Regions from separate parts of the Synechococcus sp. ROS8604 genome, predicted to be linked through region 2. Evidence: predicted binding sites of a transcription regulator. Region 2 holds the regulator's gene; each other region holds the start of a gene.
What was found. The regulator NtcA, encoded in region 2, controls nitrogen genes in cyanobacteria. The targets are predictions, from matches to a motif close to GTANCNNNNGNTAC.
Positions count from the first base shown of each region.

Region 1: a site for NtcA is predicted at 3,247-3,260, ahead of queF (preQ(1) synthase). Genes of this name have one in related genera too.
Region 3: a site for NtcA is predicted at 1,658-1,671, ahead of SynROS8604_RS15170 (circularly permuted type 2 ATP-grasp protein). Genes of this name have one in related genera too.
Region 4: a site for NtcA is predicted at 2,380-2,393, ahead of SynROS8604_RS08200 (MSMEG_0569 family flavin-dependent oxidoreductase). Genes of this name have one in related genera too.

Region 1 is NZ_CP047946.1:2,332,649-2,337,920, reverse strand. Features, by position in the region: gene SynROS8604_RS12675 (adenylosuccinate lyase) at 1-62, opposite strand, end outside; gene purB (adenylosuccinate lyase) at 67-1,362, opposite strand; gene SynROS8604_RS12665 (hypothetical protein) at 1,428-1,691, opposite strand; gene SynROS8604_RS12660 (TlyA family RNA methyltransferase) at 1,790-2,608, shown strand; gene SynROS8604_RS12655 (P-II family nitrogen regulator) at 2,597-2,935, opposite strand; gene SynROS8604_RS12650 (hypothetical protein) at 2,967-3,194, opposite strand; gene queF (preQ(1) synthase) at 3,345-3,755, shown strand; gene SynROS8604_RS12640 (cytochrome c biogenesis protein ResB) at 3,727-5,034, opposite strand; gene SynROS8604_RS12635 (cytochrome c biogenesis CcdA family protein) at 5,039-5,272, opposite strand, start outside.
Region 2 is NZ_CP047946.1:430,125-435,396, forward strand. Features, by position in the region: gene SynROS8604_RS02175 (DUF3146 family protein) at 1-146, shown strand, start outside; gene SynROS8604_RS02180 (resolvase) at 124-576, opposite strand; gene SynROS8604_RS02185 (DUF3084 domain-containing protein) at 573-1,703, opposite strand; gene ntcA (global nitrogen regulator NtcA) at 1,755-2,489, opposite strand; gene rph (ribonuclease PH) at 2,567-3,292, opposite strand; gene SynROS8604_RS02200 (cob(I)yrinic acid a,c-diamide adenosyltransferase) at 3,427-4,035, shown strand; gene dcd (dCTP deaminase) at 4,035-4,628, shown strand; gene thyX (FAD-dependent thymidylate synthase) at 4,640-5,272, opposite strand, start outside.
Region 3 is NZ_CP047946.1:2,810,113-2,815,384, reverse strand. Features, by position in the region: gene SynROS8604_RS15175 (alpha-E domain-containing protein) at 1-62, opposite strand, end outside; gene SynROS8604_RS15170 (circularly permuted type 2 ATP-grasp protein) at 56-1,546, opposite strand; gene ureC (urease subunit alpha) at 1,790-3,499, opposite strand; gene SynROS8604_RS15160 (urease subunit beta) at 3,503-3,823, opposite strand; gene SynROS8604_RS15155 (urease subunit gamma) at 3,835-4,137, opposite strand; gene SynROS8604_RS15150 (urease accessory protein UreD) at 4,201-5,091, opposite strand; gene ureE (urease accessory protein UreE) at 5,201-5,272, shown strand, end outside.
Region 4 is NZ_CP047946.1:1,563,127-1,568,398, forward strand. Features, by position in the region: gene SynROS8604_RS08190 (hypothetical protein) at 1-379, shown strand, start outside; gene SynROS8604_RS08200 (MSMEG_0569 family flavin-dependent oxidoreductase) at 1,020-2,327, opposite strand; gene SynROS8604_RS08205 (MSMEG_0572/Sll0783 family nitrogen starvation response protein) at 2,500-2,982, shown strand; gene SynROS8604_RS08210 (Nit6803 family nitrilase) at 3,005-4,003, shown strand; gene SynROS8604_RS08215 (MSMEG_0568 family radical SAM protein) at 3,996-5,084, shown strand; gene SynROS8604_RS08220 (MSMEG_0567/Sll0786 family nitrogen starvation N-acetyltransferase) at 5,087-5,272, shown strand, end outside.

The DNA of each region.
Region 1 (5,272 bases), 970 kb from region 2:
AGCAGCATCCCACTCACGCTCACCACCACATAAATCCAGTCGGCATAAGGAGTCCAGAACATTCACTCAGAGTCCGAGTCGGTCCCAGACCACCCCCAGGTTGGCTTGGTGCAGCTCGGTGCTGAAGCACTCCGCCAGTTGGTCTGCATTGAGCTTGTTGCTGACCTCAGGATCGCTCTGAAGGTTGGCGCGGAAGTCACCACCGTTGGTGTTCCAAGCGCTGTGGGCGTTGCGCTGAACCACTTGATAAGCATCCTCCCGGCTCATTCCACCATCCACGAGGGCGAGCAGGACCCGTTGGCTGAAGACCACGCCTCCGTAGACGTTCATGTTGCGGACCATGTTCTCTGGGTAAACCCCGAGGCCAGAGATGACGGCGGTCATCTCACGCAGCATGAAGTGCAGGGTCACAGAGCAGTCCGGCAGCATCATCCGTTCCGTTGAGCTGTGGCTGATGTCACGTTCGTGCCAGAGAGCCACGTTCTCCAGGGCTGCCACCACGTAGCTGCGCAGCACGCGCGCTAACCCGCTGATTCGTTCGCTGCGTATCGGATTGCGTTTATGGGGCATGGCCGAGCTGCCTTTTTGCCCCTTAGCGAAGCTTTCTTCGACCTCCAGAACATCGGTGCGCTGCAGGTTGCGAATTTCGGTGGAGAAGCGATCGAGCGAGGCCCCAACCAGGGCTAGGACCTGCACGTAGTCCGCGTGGCGATCGCGAGAGATCACCTGGGTGCTCGCCGTGTCGGGAGTGAGGCCGAGAATGTCGCAGGTGATCTTCTCCACCTCTGGATCCGTATTGGCGTAGGTGCCCATCGCTCCGCTCACCTGGCCTACGGCCACATCACGCTCCAGGCGAGCCAGACGTTCACCATTGCGGCGGGTTTCAGCCAGCCAGCCAGCCAGTTTGAAGCCAAAGGTGATCGGTTCTCCATGGATCGCGTGGGAACGGCCGATCATCACGGTGGCTTTGTGTTCCACCGCCAGCTTGGCAATCGCGGCGTCCAAGGCCGCCAACTCTTGGCGCAGGAGAGCGACGGAGGCTTTCAACTGCAGCGCTAGGCCTGTATCAAGGACGTCGCTACTGGTCATGCCGACGTGGATGTAACGCCCTGCATCGCCAACGTGCTCGTTCACATTGGTCAAGAAGGCGATCACGTCATGGCGGACCTCGGCCTCGATCTCAAGGATCCGCTCCGGTTCAAACGCCGACTGTTCGCTAATCGTTTGCATCGCGTCCTTGGGGACACGACCAAGCCTGCAGTTGGCCTCACAGGCCGCAACCTCAACATCCAGCCAACTTTGGTATTTGGCCCGGTCTGTCCAGATCTCGCCCATCTCGGGCAGGGTGTATCTCTCGATCAAGGGCCAGCGCGTGGCGACAACTCAACCAATGTATGGCGCTGAAGGCTGGGATATGGCGTGTGGCGTTAAGCAGAGGTGAGGCGGCGATGCTCCACTTCCCATTGAACATTCTGTCCCCAGGCTTGCTGACGGACCCAGCACAGGCCTCCCCGACATTCGATCACTTGAAAGGGGGGGAGATCCTTGGGGTGGTTGTCGAGGGTGACGAATGAGCCTGGGGCCAAGAGCTCGAGGACGCGGTTCGAAGCCTCGCTGGACTTGCGACAGAATCTGGCCCGAAGGGATGGGCGGAGTCCGCTTTTGATATTGAAGACGTTGTTGGCTGACACGGACTTGCGTGCGGCTTGCGAAGATCTTCAGGGAGGTCTGCTGAACCCGGGGAGGAACTCCGGTATTTGTTTCGGTTTCACGGTGCTTTCATGTCGAAATGGCTCGTAAACAGCGTTTAGATCTCCACATGCTGACGTTGGGTTTGGCGGCATCTCGTCAGCAAGCACAACAACTCATTCGCGCCGGCAAGGTCAGAGACCATCGCGGCCAGCTGCTCGATAAGCCAGGTCACACGGTTTTGCTCGATCTTGCGTTGATCGTGGAGCAGCCTCCTCGGTTTGTGTCGAGAGGGGGTGAAAAGTTGCTGGCAGCGTTGGAGGCTTTCCCTGTCCAGGTGGAGGGGCGCACCTGCCTTGATGGGGGAATTTCGACGGGTGGCTTCACCGATTGCTTACTGCAACATGGTGCCCGTCAGGTGTATGGCATCGACGTTGGCTATGGCCAGACGGCCTGGAGTTTGCGCACGGATGAAAGGGTTGTGCTCAGGGAGCGCACCAATTTGCGTCGATTGAGCGCAGCTGAGCTTTACGGGCCTGATGACGTTCTTCCCACCCTGGCTGTCGCAGATGTGTCGTTTATCTCTTTGGCACTCGTGCTTCCGGCGATTCGCGCCTTGTTGGAACCGCAGGGAAGCGAAGCCTTGGTGCTGGTTAAGCCTCAGTTTGAGGTGGGACGCGAACGGGTGGGGAAGGGCGGAGTGGTGCGAGATGGTTTGGCTCACAGGGATGCCATTGCATCAGTGATCTCCGCGGCACACTCCCTGGGCTGGAATGCCCAGGGAGTTGTGGGGTCTCCGATTACCGGTCCAGCCGGCAACCACGAGTACTTGTTGTGGTTAGGCGAGCATGATCAAGACCACCTCTCTGATGAAGTGGTTCGGAAGGTGGTTCAGGACACTCTGCAATCAGAGGGCTGAACTGTCGCGATCGCCTGTACGAATGCGTACCACGGTTTCGACTGGGGAGACAAAAATCTTGCCATCGCCGATCTCGCCTGTTTTTGCTGCTTCTGCAATGGCGTTGATCACATCATCGACGCGGTCATCGTCGATCACAACCTCAACTTTCAGCTTCTGCAGAAACTCAACAGTGAATTCAGAACCGCGATAGCGCTCCACTTGCCCCTTCTGACGACCGAATCCGCGCACTTCGCTCACGGTCATGCCGACGATGCCGGCATTGACCAACGCCAACTTGACATCTTCAAGCTTGAAGGGACGGATGATGGCTTCGACCTTTTTCATGGAATTGTTAGTAATCGATCTTTCGAGTGTGTCAGGAATTGAGCTGAGATGACAGGGCCGGAAGAGGAGAAAGGTTCAATCCGGCGTTCGAAGCGTCCTCAATCAGCTCATCGACATTGACTGGGCTCAGCGTGGCAAGGCCCTCAGCCAGAAGCTCCCAGTGAGACTTTTCAAAATGCGTTTGGAGCCAGAGCATGCCGTGGACGCTCTCAGGCTGGAGTCGGAAGGCCTGTCCTTCGCTAATCAGTCTGAGATCCATCGCATACACATTCATTTCATAACCATTAGGCCTGCATTTCGGCCCACGTGTTGTACGTATCGATACCAAATCAAACAGCACAGAGGTTCACGCAGCGGTTGTGGAGGGCTGGCTTTAAGGTCGAGCGCTAAAGATTTCCGTATTCGTTTTATGAGCAAAACCGGCACTGAGCTCACCAAGACTCCGCTGTATGGCGAAAGGGCTATTGCAGATGCCGAGTTGATCTGTTTCGACAACCCAAGGCCTGGGCGCCCTTATGAGGTGTCGATCGAATTGCCGGAATTTACCTGCCTCTGCCCGTTCTCGGGTTACCCGGATTTCGCGGTGTTGCGCTTGATTTATCAGCCGGGACCTCGGGTGGTCGAGCTGAAAGCGATCAAGTTGTACGTCAATCATTACCGCAACACTTCGATTTCTCATGAAGAGGTGGCGAACAAAATTCTTGATGATCTCGTCGCGGCCTGTGCCCCTGTATGGATGGAGCTAGAAGCTGATTTCAACCCTCGTGGCAACGTTCACACGGTTGTGAGGGTCAGTCATGGGAGCCGTCAACCCTGCTGATCAGGACTGGTAATTCAGCCGCGAAGCCAGCGAGATTGCGATTGCATAGTCCGCCGATGTGCAGCTTTCTGTGGGATGGCTGCAAGGTTTCTGGGTCAAGCACGGCCCAGAGTTGTCGGGTTGCGATCAAGCTGAGTCCTCCGCCAAGCAGTGTGATCGCAAAGCCTGCATAAACCAGTGGGACGCCAGGGTCACGCTTAAGGAGCAGTCCGCTGGCGGGCATGATGTCGGCCACCCTCAGGGGTAATCCTTTGATTTCAGTGGATGCTCCGCCAGGTCGCAGGTTGCCGAGCAGCGATCCGTCGGCATCGAACACCTGAACAGGGCCTTGTTCGCTGCTTGTGCTCATCAGCACTGGCTCAGATCCATCCGGCCGTGTGGGAAGCACAAGACCCCAAATTTGTTCACCGAGCTCGGGAAAACTCCGAAGAGGTAATTGCAATTCAGGGCTCTTGCCGATTTGTACGGTGATCGCAGCAAGCGACCAATCCGCTTGATAGACCGTCATCCCTCGATAGCGGAGTGGATGATTCACGCTGATCATGCGCTGCTCTGAGGGGCCTCCTGGCGGATCGAGCCTCAGCGTTGAGCGAAATTGTTCGGTGCGTCCTGCTGGATCACGCTCAATCTCGAAGCGCTCGAGGGTCAGCGAGAGCCTGTTGTTTCCAGACGGGTCTAGAAGATCGAGAGCTCGGCCAGGGGCAAGGAAGCGTTCCAAGCGATTTCCAGCCAGTGCTCCCCATGCAGCCCCGATAAGCAGCAGGACCAAGCCGGTGTGAACCAACAGGGGCCCTACCTTCCCAATCACGCCACGCCGCGCCGCAAGCCGATCCTCATGCCTCTGGACCGCCCAGCCTTGCTGCTGGAGGTGGGAACTCAGCGCGTCTAGGGCCGATGCACCGTTGGAACAGCGAATTGATTCGGCCAGTGCCAACTTGCTCAGCTGCCTGGGTTGGCGATAGTCAATCCAGCGCATGGTGGCGAGCAGCGCTGGCCATTGACGACGCCAGCTGCAGAGGATCAAGGCCAACCCCAGCCATGCCAAAAGGCTTAAAAACCACACGCTGGAATAGATGCTGTCCAGCTGCAGTTGCAACATCTGCTCGCCGTTGATCAATCCGAGCCATGGGTCCGCATTGAAACGCTCGAGATACAAATCAGGCGCTTCGTTCTGCGGAAGAATGGTCCCAAGGGCACTGGCTCCTGCAATGAGCAGAAGGAGCAGGATCGCCAAACGAAGATCGGAGAGCAGCGCGAAGAGTCGGCGAAGTGCAGGCATCGGATCAGGTCAATCTCGCTAGCAAGGTGAGAGTGCCTGTGGCAAGAAGGATCACGCCACTGATCGGTGGAACCCACCGGCCGATGGGGCGTAACGCCAGCAAGCGCGGCAGGGAGGCTGCCAAGTTGCCCGCAAGCATGAGAGGCAGCACTTGACCAATCCCAAAGCTTGTGAGCATCAGCACGCCGAGAAGGGGGCGTCCCGTGCTGGCAATCCAGCCGAGCAGGACGGCGAGTAC
Region 2 (5,272 bases):
GGTTTTTTGATCGTGGCGAGTTGAGTGTGGAGCCGTCCTTGGGGCGCGCGTTGATTCAAGACGCGCTGCTTCGCTTTCTTGTGAAATCCGACTATGACCTGGAACCGGGAGGGGACTACACCTTCACCGTGAGAGCCCGGTTCTGAGGGGATCTGGACCCGGCCATTGCAATGGTCGATCGAGATAGTCCTCGAGGATGACGAGCGCGGCGATGGCATCGAGATCGCCCGATGGGATGCGTAGGCCTTTGGGAAGCAAGCGTTTCCAGCCCCGTGCCGGCCACAACTGCCAGTAACGCTCTCTGGCCCGCAGGGTGGTTCCCGTTTCGTCGACGACGCGGATCGGCAGGCTTGCAGGCAGTTGTTGTTGCCAGATCATGCTGCTGGTGCCATCCCCGATCACCAGTTCAGCAATCTGGGCGGTGTCCCCCTGAGCGTCCGCCATCCAGACGCGAAGCTGATCAAGGACCTCAGCGCTGGGGATCACCATCCCTTGAAGCACGGTGCTCGTGGCGGTGTCTGCGAGGAGCAATCCACTTTTGCTTCGGCCGGGATCCATGGCGACAACGCGAGTCATCGGCTGAGACGCAGCTGGATGGCGATGGGATCTGCTGTTTCGCTGCGGCGTAACGCCACCGCTTCCAGCCCCGCGAGTCCTCCGTTGCGGTCGATCAGCTCTTGGCCAAGCGCATTGATGGCATTGCCATCAAACTGCAATCCCTTGCTGAGAGAACCGCGTCTTTGCACCTCGGCCAATGTGGAGGCGAGGAGAAGGTTCAGCCGATTGCGCACGGCTTCAGGGTCGCGTTCATTGCTCGCCAGGGTAGTGCGTGCCAAGACCTCACCCTCCCTGGTCACCGTGACATTGGGACGCACTTCAGGGAAGGCGTAGACAACGGTTTCGCCCAGCAGCACATTGGCGGCTGAACGGATGTTCACAACCCAGGTGCCAGGTTTGCGAATCGTTTGTTCCAAGCGCTTGATGTCAGGCCTCGGAACCAACAGGATTTGACGCTCTGCCGGTTGGCCAGGCAGGACCTGTTGATAGGCCTGAAGATTGGCGTCTCGGAGCAACTGATCGATCACCGTTTTTGCCTGATCGGGGCGTTCGAGTTTCAGGGTCACGGTGGCAAGCGGCTGCCCGCTGCTGATGGCGACGTTGCCGCGCCGCAGCGCGAGGAGCGTGTCTTCCAGTTGATTGAGTTCTTTCTCGCCATCGCGAATTTGCGTACGCACAGCAGAGAGTTCCTGTTCGGTGCGTTGGATCTCGATATCTTTGGCATCCACGTCTTGGCTCAAGCGCTGTCGCTCCGCTTCCAAGGATCGGGTTTGCTCCTGGAGAGGCTTAAGGGTGCGACGCAGTTCTGCCGCGCGTTGTTGGGCCGTTGTGAGCTCCTTGCTGGCCTGCTCCTGAGCGCTTTTGCTGGTTTTGAGATCAGTGCGACTGCTCCTTAATTTGGCTTCGAGAGCATTCAGTTCAAACAGCCCAACCCTGAGTTGCCGACTGATCAAGAGCAGGAGTCCAAGGGAAAGCGCACTAATCAGACTGCCGGTCAACACCGTGATCACCACGGCTGTGCGCTTGGGACGCAGTCCAAGCAAGCTCAGCCGAGCTTTCCCCACGCGAGAGCCAAGGCGGTCCCCCAGGGTTGAGAGCACCCCTCCAAGCACAAGCAGGGCGAGAAGTAGAAACCAGCCGGTCACGGAAAATGAAGGATCAGAGTTCGGATGGGAGCTCCATCTTCACCTGCATGGTCAGCTGAACCGCTTGGCGAGAGCGATTGGATCGAGAACAGTGATCTTTTTGCGATCGATATCGACAAGGCTCGATGACTTGAGGTCCCCCAGGAGACGCGTGATCGTGACGCGTGTGGACCCGATCGCCTCGGCAATGGCTTGGTGGGAAAGGCGTAAATCGATGGTGATCCCCCGTTGACCAGGCACACCGAAATCTCGACAAAGCACCAGCAGAAAGCTCACCAGTCGAGACGACATGTCCCGATGGGTGAGGGTTTCGATCATCGTTTCGGTCTGGAGAATCCTGCTGGACAGCCCCTGCAACAACAGCAATCCCACACTGGTGTCGTCTTCAATGGCCTGCCGCACGGATGTGGCTGGAGCCGTCACCATCTCCACCCGTGTGAAAGCGATTGAGTGATAAAAACGATCGGATCGGTGACCTGTCAGCAACGACAGAACGCCAAACAAACTGTTTTCTCGCAACAGGGCAACCGTGATTTCTTCGCCCGATTCATAAACCCTGGAGAGGCGGACGGCACCTCGACGAATCAGATACACCTTTTCAGCGGGGTCGCCGGGGAAAAAGATGGTTTTCCCACGTTCCACCATTTCCGAGTTGGCACCATCGAGTCCCCGAATGACGTCTTGAAGGGTGCGACTAGCTGGAGCCGCTGGGGTTCCGAAACTCGAGCCCGCTGGGCGGATGGTTGGGGGAGCGTATCGGCTGAAGCCGCGGCTGACTTCGGCCATGGTTTCTACTCGTGTTCCGGGATGCTATGGATCAGCACCTCCTGCTCATGTAGCAAGGAACACGAAAACCCGCACTTTCACCTATTGGAGAGAGCCCAATTCTGATTCTGCATAATCTGCTTGAGCCCAGGCTCGGCGAGGTCCAGTAGGTCATTGAGCTGGTGACGACTAAAGGGAGCGCCTTCCGCCGTGCCCTGTAGCTCCAGCAAATGCCCCTCTCCGTTCATCACGACATTGAGATCCACATCGGCTTGGCTGTCTTCGCTGTAGTCGAGATCGAGTAGAGGGCGTTGGTGAATCACGCCAACGGAGACGGCGGCCACCTGGGATTGAACAGGATTGCTGCTGAGGACCCCTTGCTGAACCAGCCGTTCGCAGGCCCGTTGCAGCGCGACCCAAGATCCGCTGATCGCAGCGGTGCGCGTGCCTGCATCCGCCTGAATCACATCACAATCGATTCTCAACGTGTTTTCGCCAAGTGCTTCCATGTCGATCGCTGCCCGTAGGCTGCGGCCAATCAGACGCTGAATCTCCTGGGTGCGTCCGCTCAGTTTGAGGAGTTCACGGTTCTGTCGCTCTGGAGTGGATCCAGGGAGGAGTCGGTATTCGGCGCTGAGCCACCCCTGGCCTTGATCTTTGCGCCAGCGAGGCACTCCTTCTTGATGACAAACGCTGCAAAGAACAGCGGTGCGCCCGCTGTGGATGATCACGGAACTCAGGGCAAATCCCATCGGATCCCAGCTGATCGAGAAGGGGCGAAGCTCGCCCGGCTGACGTCCGTCATTGCGAGAGGTGCCTGTCATGAGCCCAAGGTGCGGAGATGCTTTGAGCCTGCCAGGTGGCTAGGCACACCATGGATGGTGTCAAAACACTTGTGTCTTGGCCTTTCACCGCTAGATTCATGCACATCCGGATTTGCCGGACATCGGCGAATGTGATGACCGTCAGCCTCAGCCCTACCCATCATTCCCGTGAGTCGCGGACTGTTGACCACAGGACTCTCGAGCAAGCAGGTCTCAGGCGACTCCCTTCTGTGGAGGTTCGTCCGCCGCTGCATTTGGTGGCTCCGGAAGGTCAGCTTCAGGTGCATACCGCCTCCTTTCGTGGGAGTTTTTCTGGTGTTCTGAGCCAGGCGCTGCGTGCGGCGGGCCTGGGTAGCCATGTCTTAATTGCTCAGTTTCTTAAGGGTGGAGTGGGCCAAGGCCCTCAGAGCAGCCTCACCCTCTGCGATCGGCTGAGATGGTTGCGCCCCTCCGTGACGGAATGCCTTTCAGATGCTGCTGATAGCCGCGATGACGAGGTCAAAGAGGCGGTTCAGGCGGTTTGGCAGATCTGCAAAACCCATCTTCTAGAAGGCACCTTGGATCAACTCGTGTTGGATGAGATTGGCTTGGCGATCGAGCTTGGCTATCTGACTCATGAGGATGTCTTGTCGGTGTTGGAGCAACGGCCATCCGCCATGGATGTGATTGTGACGGGGCCCGCGATCCCTGCAGAGATGATGGAGATGGCTGATCAAGTGACGGAACTGCGTCGAGGTTTTTAATGCTGAAGAACGATCGTTGGATTACGGATCAAGCCGATGCAGGCATGCTTGAGCCTTTTCAAAATGGGTTGGTACGCCACTTGGATCCGGATCAACGCAAGAGTCCGGTTCTTAGTTTTGGCTGCTCGTCGTATGGCTACGACTTGAGGCTCTCGGCTAAGGAGTTTTTGATCTTTCGCCATGTCCCAGGCACGATCATGAATCCCAAGCGATTCAACCCTGACAACCTTGAATCAACGCCTCTTCATCATGATGAGGATGGCGACTATTTCATCCTTCCGGCCCATTCGTATGGCTTGGGTGTGGCCCTTGAAATAATGCGCGTGCCACCCAATATCACGGTGATTTGCCTTGGTAAGAGTACGTATGCCCGTTTAGGCATCATTGTGAATACCACTCCAGCAGAGGCTGGATGGGAAGGACACCTCACCTTGGAATTTAGTAATAGTTCTGGCGCTGATTGTCGGATTTATGCCAATGAAGGGATCTGTCAGTTGTTGTTTTTCGAGGGTGATCCTTGTGAAACCACCTACAGCGACCGGCAAGGGAAATATCAGCATCAGCCAGAGCGGGTAACGCTGGCCAAGGTCTGAATGAATGGTTGTTAGGGAGCAAGCCTGGCTTTATGCAGTCTTGTTTTTTCGTACCAGCTTGCAAATTCTGGAGTCCAAGCTTTGAGATGGGGCCACATCAAATCGCAGAGTTCGCGGATTTCTTGCTGGGCATCCAGCTTGGCGCGTAGGTCCATGAAATGCAGGAAGGCCCTGAGCGTGAAGCTCACCACAAAATGTTGTCTGTAATCGAATGGGAGGATGCCGCGGGCATGTTCTTCGGCAAAACCAGCCTGAAGCAATTCCTGATAGCGAGCGGCACTGATTTTGCAGTGGCTTAAATCTTTTTGCCGCTCAGCTTCGCTGTAGAGGTATTTTTTGCCTTTTCGGTCGCTGTACTCGCCGACGGGGCGCAAATAAAACACTTCTTCGAGATCGAGTTCTCCGAGGGCAGCCCTGCAGATGCGATCGCCTGTGTAACGCATGGATTGCACATCAAAACTGACGCCCACCCGGTGCGTTCGTGCCTGTTGCATCACGGAATGGGGAAACCAGCCCACGTTCAACACAATCTGGGCATGCTCCATCGGTCCGTAATGGCCCCGCTCTCCAGCCAGGAGGCGTTTGACGCAAATTTCGCCAGCTTTGATTTCATCGGGCCATTGCGCGCGATCGGCTGCCACAAA
Region 3 (5,272 bases), 500 kb from region 2:
TTCTCTGCGCGTTCCACATATCGATTAATCCAATACAAGGAGTCGGCAACCCGGCTCAGCATGGCATTGCCTCCTGCATGCTTGGTTCAACTTGGCTGTCTTTGACAATCTGGCTGTCACCAACAACCCATGTGTCTTTACAGCCTCCTCCTTGCGATGAGTTCACCACAAGGGAACCACGTTTCAGGGCGACGCGAGTGAGGCCACCCGGACTGACCCAGTTCGATGCTCCGCGTAAAACATAAGGTCTTAGATCTACATGACAAGGAAACAGCTCTCCATCGCTTAGCGAGGGAACAGTCGAGAGTTGTAATGTTGGTTGGGCAATGTAATTTCGAGGGTTTGCTCTAATTTTTGAGTCGAATTCTTCGATTTCACTTCGGCTAGATTGTGGTCCTATTAACATTCCATAACCCCCTGCTTCAGCCACAGACTTAACCACAAGTTTTTCGAGGTTTTCTAAAACGTATTGGCGATCATCTGGGTGGGAGCAGAGATAAGTGGGGACATTGTCGATAATCGGTTCTTCATTGAGGTAATAACGGATCATTTTTGGTACATAGGCGTAGATCAATTTGTCGTCGGCGACCCCAGTTCCTGGAGCATTGGCAATGGCGATGCGGCCATTTTGCAAAATATCCATCAATCCAGGTACGCCAAGCGCCGAATCGCGACGGAACACCTTTGGATCGAGGAAATCGTCATCGATTCGTCGGTAAATCACATCCACTGCTTCTCGTCCAGTGGTGCTGCGCATCCAAACGCGGCCGTCTTCGCAGATCAAGTCACGCCCTTCCACCAGGGCAATGCCCATCTGTTGGGCGAGGTAGCTGTGTTCGAAGTAAGCACTGTTGAACACCCCAGGTGTGAGCAGCACAACGCGCGGTGAATCTGCCCATGGAGCTAAGTCCTGCAGTGTCTGCAACAATCTCGAGGGATAGTCGTCGATGGGTTGAACGGTTCGACCAGCAAACAGGCTGGGAAATAACCGCTTCATGACCCGTCGGTTCTCGAGGAAATAGGCCACACCAGATGGACAGCGCAGGTTGTCTTCCAGCACGCGCCATGTGCCTTCCTCGTCGCGGATGAGATCCAGTCCTGAGATGTGACACCAGCGATTCAATGGGAGCTGGATGTCTTGCATTTGGGGTCTCCAGCCCTGAGAACTTTCCACGTCTTCCCGTGGAATGACACGATCCTTCAGGATTCTCTGTGGTCCGTAGACGTCGGCTAAAAACCGATCGATGGCCTCCAAGCGCTGAAGAAGACCACGTTCGAGCTTGGCCCAATCGTTGAGATGAATGAGCCTTGGCAGGGGATCGAAGGGCAGGATTCTTTCTCTCCCATCTAATCCTGCGCCATTCAGCCGGAAGGTGGCTCCGAGTCGTCGGAGGAGGTTTCCGGCCGAAGCATGATTTCGATTTAGTTCCGTGAGCCCAATCTGCCCAAGCGACGACAGCAGTGGCTCCAAATCTGCCCTTGGAGCGGATTCCTTCCAACAAAAATATTCGTCGTAACCATGGGTTGGCCGATACTCATTGAACATTGGCTCACCATTGCACTCAGTCATCAAAGATCTGCATGTCTGTTGGGCCACGTGCTCTTTGTTACCGATCGCTTGATCGCAACGACAAATGGTTCGAAGGACGGTTTTTTGGTTTCGGTTAATACCTTTTCTGGATTAATGCAACAGTGATCAAGTAGTGGCGAGAACCATTTCTTGGTCTAGGAATCTTTTATTGAACATTTATTGATGTCATTCTGGACGATGTTCTTTGGTCGGTCGCGATCAAAGCAGCAGGTAGCGCTGGGCGAGAGGTAATACCTCTGCTGGTTCACAGGTGAGAAGCGCGCCATCGGCGAACACCTCATAGGTCTGTGGATCCACGCTCATGTTGGGAAGCGCTGAGTTGAGTTTCAGCGCACTTTTGCCAACGTCACGGGTGTGCTCTACGGCAATACAGGTGCGTTCCAGACCGAGTTTGCTTTGGATGTTGTCGTTGAGGGCTGCTTCGCTCAAAAAGGTGAGGCAACTGGGCGCAAGGGCTTTGCCAAAGGCGGCAAACATGGGTCTTCCATGCACAGGTCCAGGTGTGGGGATTGAGGCGTTGGCATCACCCATTTGGGCCCAGACGATCGATCCGCCTTTCACGACGAGTTGTGGTCGTATCCCAAAGAATCCTGGTTTCCAGAGCACTAGATCGGCGAGTTTGCCTGTCTCTACAGACCCAACTTGGCTGCTGATGCCATGGGCGATGGCTGGATTGATGGTGACTTTGGCGATATAGCGCTTCAGACGGTGGTTGTCGTTGCGGCTGGAGTCTTCCGGCAACGCTCCACGCTGCATTTTCATCTTGTGGGCTGTTTGGAAGGTGCGCGTGATCACCTCGCCGACACGGCCCATCGCCTGGGAATCGCTGGCGATGATCGAGAAGGCGCCTAGATCGTGAAGGATGTCCTCAGCTGCGATCGTTTCGCGGCGGATGCGTGATTCTGCAAAGGCCACATCTTCAGGGATTTTTGGATCCAGGTGATGGCACACCATCAACATGTCGAGGTGTTCCTCGAGGGTGTTGCAGGTGTAAGGACGTGTGGGGTTGGTGCTGCTGGGAAGCACATTCGCCTCTCCGCAGATTTTGATGATGTCGGGTGCATGCCCGCCGCCAGCACCTTCGGTATGAAAGGTGTGAATGGTTCGGCCCTTGATGGCGGCGATGGTGTCTTCAATGAAGCCCGCTTCATTCAGGGTGTCGGTGTGGATGCAGACCTGCACATCCATTTGATCGGCTACCGACAGGCAGGCATCAATGGCGGCAGGCGTGGTGCCCCAATCTTCATGCAGTTTGAGACCACAGGCACCAGCGCGCACTTGCTCCCCTAGCGCTTCTGAAGTGCTGGCGTTCCCTTTCCCGAAAAATCCAAGGTTGACGGGTAGGCCCTCAGCGGCCTGCAGCATGCGGCCTATATGAAACGCACCAGGCGTGCAGGTGGTGGCATTTGTTCCTGTGGCTGGTCCAGTGCCGCCCCCCATCAAGGTCGTCATACCACTGGCGAGGGCCGTTTCGACCTGTTGGGGGCAGATGAAATGAATATGGGTGTCAATCCCTCCAGCGGTGAGGATGTGTCCTTCACCAGCAATCGCTTCGGTGCCGGGGCCAATCACGATGGTGACGCCTTCCTGGATGTCGGGGTTGCCTGCTTTGCCGATCCCGACAATGCGGCCATCTTTGAGGCCGATATCGGCCTTGACGATGCCCCACCAATCAAGAATGAGGGCATTGGTAATCACGGTGTCAACGGCTCCTCCAGCCCGGGAGGTTTGGGATTGGCCCATCCCATCGCGAATCACTTTCCCGCCACCGAATTTCACCTCATCGCCGTAGGTGGTGAAGTCTTTTTCCACTTCGAGGATGAGGTCGGTGTCCGCTAAGCGAATGCGGTCTCCGGTGGTTGGCCCATAGGTTTCGGCGTAGGCCTGGCGGGAAATGCGATAGGGCATGAATCAGGCGTCGAGGGGTCCGTTGATGTGTCCGTTGAAGCCGACAACGCGGCGTGCTCCAGCAAACGGGATCAAATTCACGTCGCGGTGATCACCTGGTTCGAAGCGAATGGCCGTACCGGCTGGAATATCAAGCCTTTGACCGCGTGCAGCGTCACGGTCAAAGATCAGAGCAGCATTGGCTTCTTGGAAATGGAAGTGGGATCCCACCTGGACGGGGCGGTCGCCGCTGTTGGCAACGCTGAGGGTTGTGACCTCTCTGTTGGCGTTGAGTTCCAGTTCGCCGGGTTCCGGTATTAATTCACCGGGGATGAGGGGTGCCATCAAAAAAAGCCTTAGCGAATGGGGTCATGCAGGGTCACGAGCTTGGTTCCATCGGGAAATACCGCCTCGATTTGGACTTCATCCACCAACTCTGGAATGCCCTCCATCACCTGGTCGCGGCTCAGCCACGTGCTGCCTTCCTGCATCAGGTCGGCCACAGTTTTCCCATCGCGTGCGCCTTCTAAAACCAAGAAGCTCAGCCATGCCACGGATTCAGGGTGGTTGAGTTTGAGGCCACGCTGGAGTCGACGTTCTGCCAAGAGCGCAGCCGTGACAATGAGCAGTTTGTCTTTTTCTTGGGGGCTGAGGTGCATGGTGACCTTGCACTATTTCTAGTCTCTATCTCCCTCGGCCAGCGGAATGTTCAAATTGAACGCTTAGGCCTTCAATGGATGTTCTTGTAAGGGCCAGACCCTGGGAATCTGCGGAGGAGCTAGGTCTCGAGCTCGACGGGTGCGAGCCCAAATCCTGCTGAACCAAAAACGGGCATCACGGCTTGAGAAGCCGCTGTAACGGGCGATCAGCCCCTGGGGGAGAACGCCGCAATGCATCTGGCCTTCGAGATCCTCTCGATCTTGCCGAACGTCATCGATGAGGGTGTTGATCGTTTCTGTAGGGAAAGGGAAGGGTGCCGCCCAAACGAAGGTGCCAAAGACGGGTTGTTGATTGAGTCCATGGATTCCCTTCAGCGCTGCGTCGCTGATTTCGAGTCTGTCAACAAGTTCCCAGCGCTGACCTTCAGGCGTTTGGCGTTGGATCTGAACGCCTGATCTCCAGCACCCCCGCCCCAAGGTTTCGTTGGCGGCAGTGCGCCCGAGACGCACAATTTCTGCGCTGAGAAATGATCCATTCTTCGGCAATATGACGCTGAGGTTTTGTTCAAACAGAGCATTGGCATAAAGCACAAGCTCCTGGGGAAGCCACTCCAGATCAGCCCCGGCATCAAGCTCTGCCGCGACCTGTTGGCGGGCCCAAGCCCCCTGGGGATGGAGCTGGCTTCGGCCCACTGACCCATAGACCTTTTGCGCGGCCACACTTGTGAGCAGACAGCGACTGCTTGGCTTTAGGTCGAGGTTGACTCTCAATTGGTCTCCACCCACGAGGCCGCCCGCGGTGTGAAGCAATGGCAGCTCGCACCGCCCGTTCTCACCCCGTTCGGCGCGCATCAATTTCAGGGGGGCGGTGCAACCCCCCTGATGCTGACTGCCCCTGCTGCCCTCAAAAAACTGCAGGTTGCAGGTGCCGTGCCACGGGTTAAGTCGATGCATCAGTGCACGCTCGACGCCAACTCTGCTCAGCTCTGTAGCAAGCACTACCAAACGAAGGCGTGCTGGTTGGGCAGTCTTTGTTGTGTGATCTCGTTGGCTATCTGAACCCTTGGATGTTGGTTTGATCGTGTTGGACCACCGCCTCTTGTCTGAGGAGCCATTGCCTGATGCCACCCTCGCT
Region 4 (5,272 bases), 1.1 Mb from region 2:
GAACTGTGTTTTTTGCGGTACTGAGGTCAAATCGCCACCAGGACTCAATGAGTCAACCGCCAAGGCGATTTGCGAGTCCTGCGTCGCTCGCGGTGGTCGGCTCCCCTACATGGACGGACCCAAGCCATGGAATATCAGGGTGGACTCGGAGGGCAGGGCGTATCAATACAGCTACGGACTTCAATTCAATAAAGCCTGGATGCGTGGCTATTTCTTTCGGACGCCACTCGATGCTTCGCTCACGACGTTCTCGCTTTTGTTGTTTGGCGGTCTGCTACTGGCCTTCCTAATTAAGGCTCCACTACCCACCATCAGTTTCTTCGCCCTCATATGGGTGATCTATTGGGCCTGGTCAAAGATTCTCCCCAATTGGAAGTGAACCTATAAATAGAAACGCCGCTGAAAAGGGATGCATATCTCGATGGGGACGAGACGGGGTCGTGAGCAACAACCAGTGTCACCGTGTTTGTTGTGGGGTTAATAGTTCTTAGAGCCCATTACAAAAGTGGTGACACTTCCAGGGTGATCAGCACATAGCGATAGGACCGAGCCCCCTTCCAGCGAATAAGCATCCTGTCAACAGTGAACCCGCAATCTTGAGCAGTTCTTTGGCAAACGGGAATCCGCGGCGGGTCTGAGTTCAGCCTGGTGTTGGTCGCGTTTGTGCTGTTGATGAGGTGGCAGCAAACGGCTGAGCGGGTGGTGCTGTTTTGTGCCGCGGTTGGTGCTTTCCCCCTGGCCTGATCAATTCGTCTGCAGAATCACTGCATTGATGGGGAGCGTGGTATCTGAAGCTGGTGTGAATCCTGCTGATCAACGCTGGAGTTTCTGGCCGCTGCTGCCAATTAGCTCCCAGTTGTTAGAACAGATTTGAGGGGCTTCTCCTTACATCATCCCTGATATTTTGTGCAACTGGGCTGGATGGTGTGTAACTGAGGCATCGAAGCCCTGGCGGTTTATTGAAGCTGGCTTGGAATGCGTTTCCTGTTGATTGGCTCTGATGGGTTCAGTCTCAGGTTCTATGACCCCAGGATTGCCGTGCACTCAAGTCTTTCTTGGGAGGCATCGCGTCGCTGCAAACGCTGGCTGATGACCCTGGCGAGATAACGCGCATCATCGCTAACTCCACAGAAGCGCCCTGAGCCCCAGGTATGGAGCCATGGCAAACCAATGAAATACAAGCCGGCGCTTTTGGTGACCCCGCGATCATGGGCAGGGACACCACTCCCATCAAAAACGGGCGCATCAATCCAGCTGAAATCGCTGCGATATCCCGTACACCAGATCACAGCAGCAAGCGGCTGTGTCTTCAAATCAATCCCAGGGTCTGCCATGGGTAAGGGTTGCCAACAGGGCGAATACGCCGGCTCAACGGGTGCATCGATACCTTCTTGTTCGATCCAGCTATCAATGCTGGATCGAATGCGGCAATACACCGAATCGGCTTGATCGAGATTGGTGGCCAGGTCATCAGCGAAACCGATGTATTCGCTGAAAATGGTCGACAGCCGGCCATGCAAATGCATGCCTTCCATGGCCCGATGACGGAGATCAATCTCACGTCCGCCGTCTCGCCCAGTGAGGTAGTGATTGGTCTTGTCTCGTACGGATCGTGGATCAGCGTGATCGCTGATCGGCATGGCGTAATAGCCCATGCGGTCCAACCAATCCACAACATCTTTGCCGCGATAGCGGCGGGGAGATCGTGGCGCTCGACCCACACTTAGATGCACCGTACGTCCTGCAAGGTGCAGGTCTTCAGCGATCTGGCTGCCCGATTGGCCATTGCCGACGACCAGCACTGGACCATCTGGGAGTGCCTCAGGGTTTTGGTAAGACCGAGCATCCAATTGCTGCACAGCAGCTGGTAGACGTTCGGCGAATGGATGACGACGGGGAATGTGATAACCCCCAGTGGCAACGATGACGTGATCCGCCTCGATGACTCCTTCACTAGTGTCGAGCCGATAGCCGTTCACGATGGGTGTCAATCGGGTGACGGACACTCCCTCGCGGAGATCAGGATTGACATGCTGAGCGAAGCGTTGCAGATAATCCACAATCGACGCCTTGCCCATGAAGCCGTCGGGCTGATCTCCTTTGTAGGGGAAGTCGGGTAAACGACATTGCCAGTTCGGCGTTACAAGGCAGAAGGAATCCCAGCGTTGTTGATCCCAAGCATGTGCCACACGGTTTTTTTCAAGAACAAGCGGTCGTATCCCTTGTTGCTGCAGCTCATAGCTGGCCGACAAGCCAGCTTGGCCGGCACCGATAACCACTACGGAGCGGCGCTGCGGTGAGGACTTGGATTCCAAAATCACTTGCATAAAAATATGAAAATAATCTAGAAAAAATCATTTCAGAATAGGCTTAAACGTTGTAGCGAAAAGCACTAAATTGCCAATCAAGCTATTTACTCCTTTTGAAGATTTGGTTGCATTAGACACATCACGGATGATGGCCATGGAGTCACTATTAAATTGATTGTGAAAACTTTACATGCCTGCTGTAGATCGTCCAGCCAACCAGCCCGGCGACTTCCTTGTTGATTACGAGGAAAAAGTTTTTCCTGATGTCAAAGCCGAGCCTGGAGAGAAAGCTCTTGTCACATTCCATACCGTGGCCTTCGAGGGCTCCATTGGGCTAGTCAATTTGCTCCAAGCCAGTCGTCTGATCAATAAGGGCTTTGAAACCTCTGTTCTGCTCTACGGTCCTGGCGTCACCCTGGGGGTGATGCGCGGCTTCCCCAAGCTTGGTGATGCAGCTTTTGATGGTCATCTGAACTTCAATGCCCGCCTCCAAAAATTCATGGATCAGGGCGGAAAAGTCTATGCCTGTCGGTTTGCCTTGCAGGCCCTGTATGGCCATGGTGAAAAAGCATTGATGCCTGGAATCACACCCGTGAATCCACTTGATGTTCTCGACATTGTCTTGATGCACCGTAAAGAAAACGCCTTCATTCTTGATACCTGGACGCTCTGATTATTTCCGGAGATTCTCCACTGTGACCATAGTCAAAGTTGCTGCTGCGCAGATTCGTCCCGTGCTGTTCAGCCTGGATGGATCTCTCCAAAAGGTGCTGGATGCCATAGCCAAAGCCGCAGTTGAGGGTGTGGAGCTGATCGTTTTTCCTGAAACGTTTCTGCCCTATTACCCTTATTTTTCATTTGTCGAACCTCCGGTCTTGATGGGGCGATCCCATCTGGCTTTGTACGAGCAGGCCGTGGTGGTTCCAGGCCCTGTCACCGATGCCGTTGCTGCTGCTGCCCGTCAGTACGGCATGCAGGTTTTGTTGGGCGTCAACGAGCGTGATGGTGGAACGCTTTACAACACACAGCTGTTGTTCAACAGTTGCGGCGAGCTGGTTCTCAAGCGGCGAAAAATCACACCGACTTATCACGAGCGAATGGTCTGGGGCCAAGGGGACGGCTCAGGCCTGAAGGTGGTTCCGACGCCATTGGCTCGGATTGGAGCCCTGGCCTGTTGGGAGCATTACAACCCACTTGCTCGTTTCGCATTGATGGCTCAAGGGGAGGAGATCCACTGCGCGCAGTTCCCCGGTTCGCTGGTGGGACCGATCTTCAGCGAACAGACCGCCGTCACCATGCGTCATCACGCTCTGGAAGCCGGGTGTTTCGTGATCTGTTCCACCGGCTGGCTCGACCCCGATGACTATGCATCAATTACGCCTGAAACGAGTTTGCATAAGGCGTTTCAAGGGGGGTGTCACACCGCTGTGATCAGCCCTGAAGGCCGTTATCTGGCTGGTCCCCTGCCTGATGGTGAAGGGATGGCGATCGCCGATCTGGATCTTGCACTGATCACCAAGCGCAAACGGATGATGGACAGCGTCGGCCATTACAGCCGTCCCGAACTGCTGTCTCTACACATCAACAGCACGCCTGCGGTTCCCTTTCAAGACATGACCACATCATCAGTTCCGTTGATTCCAGCCTCGGCTCCTGATGGCCTGTCATCGATGGAGACGCTGAACCATGTCTGATCTTGGTCGCCTGGTCACTGAACTGCAGGTGCATGGGGTTCGGGTTGACTCCTTAAAGGGAAACCCTGGACGACGGGGAGGTGCAGGTCCCTCCGATCACCGTGCCTTGGATCTCAACGGCACCACCGTGATGGTGCCCGTCTACAACGATGCTTCCGCATCCTCTCCCTACAAGCTTGCATCCTCTGGTGATGTTCTTGCGATCGAGGGACCCGAGCAACCATGGTCTGCAGAGATCACAACCCCACGAGAGCCAGAGTTTTATGGCTTGAGCACAGCCGACGGAATCTCCTATCGATCGATTGCCTTGCTGCACAGCAAGGATGTGCTGGCGACCACGCTGCTGCAGACCTGCATCCGCTTCCGAGATCGATCCCAGTCGTGTCAGTTCTGCGCTATTGAACAGTCGATCGACGATGGTGCCTTGATTCGCAAAACTCCCGATCAGGTCGCGGAGGTGGCAGAAGCTGCCGTCCGATTGGACGGGATCAAGCAGTTGGTCATGACCACCGGAACGCCCAATAGTGATGATCGCGGTGCTCGTGTGATGGCTGAAACCGCTGAAGCGGTCAAACGTCGGGTCGATATCCCAATCCAGGGCCAATGTGAACCGCCGGAGGATCCGAGCTGGTACCAACGCATGAAGGAGTCTGGAATCAACAGTCTCGGTATCCACCTCGAGGTGGTTGAGCCTGATGTACGGCGTCGGATCCTTCCTGGGAAATCGGAGCTCAGTCTTGAGCGCTACTACGAAGCATTCGCCGATGCCGTTGCGGTCTTCGGTCGCGGTGAAGTATCGACCTATCTGTTGGCCGGACTGGGTGACAGCAAAGAGGCCTTGCTGGCCTGCAGTCGTCGCCTGATTGAACTCGGGGTCTACCCCTTTGTGGTGCCCTTTGTTCCGATCTCTGGAACACCACTTGAGAACCATCCATCACCAGACAGCTCTTTCATGGTTGAGGTTTATCAGGGTATTGCTGCGATGCTGAAAGCGGGGGATCTGCGCTCCGAGCAGATGTCCGCCGGTTGTGCCAAATGCGGCGCTTGCTCGGCGCTCTCTCTGTTCGAGAAGGCTTCGTAGTCATGGTTTCGTGTCTTGATCCCAGCAGCTGCGGCATTGGCCGCAGCATCAGCTCCGCACCACATCTGTTCACGCCGTCTGTGCGCAGTGGCATCGGCATCGATGCCGATGATTTCCGCCTATCCCCCACGGCATGTTCCGAGCGTTTCACCTTTCATCTTCTTCGCCCTGATTCGTCACTGATTCAG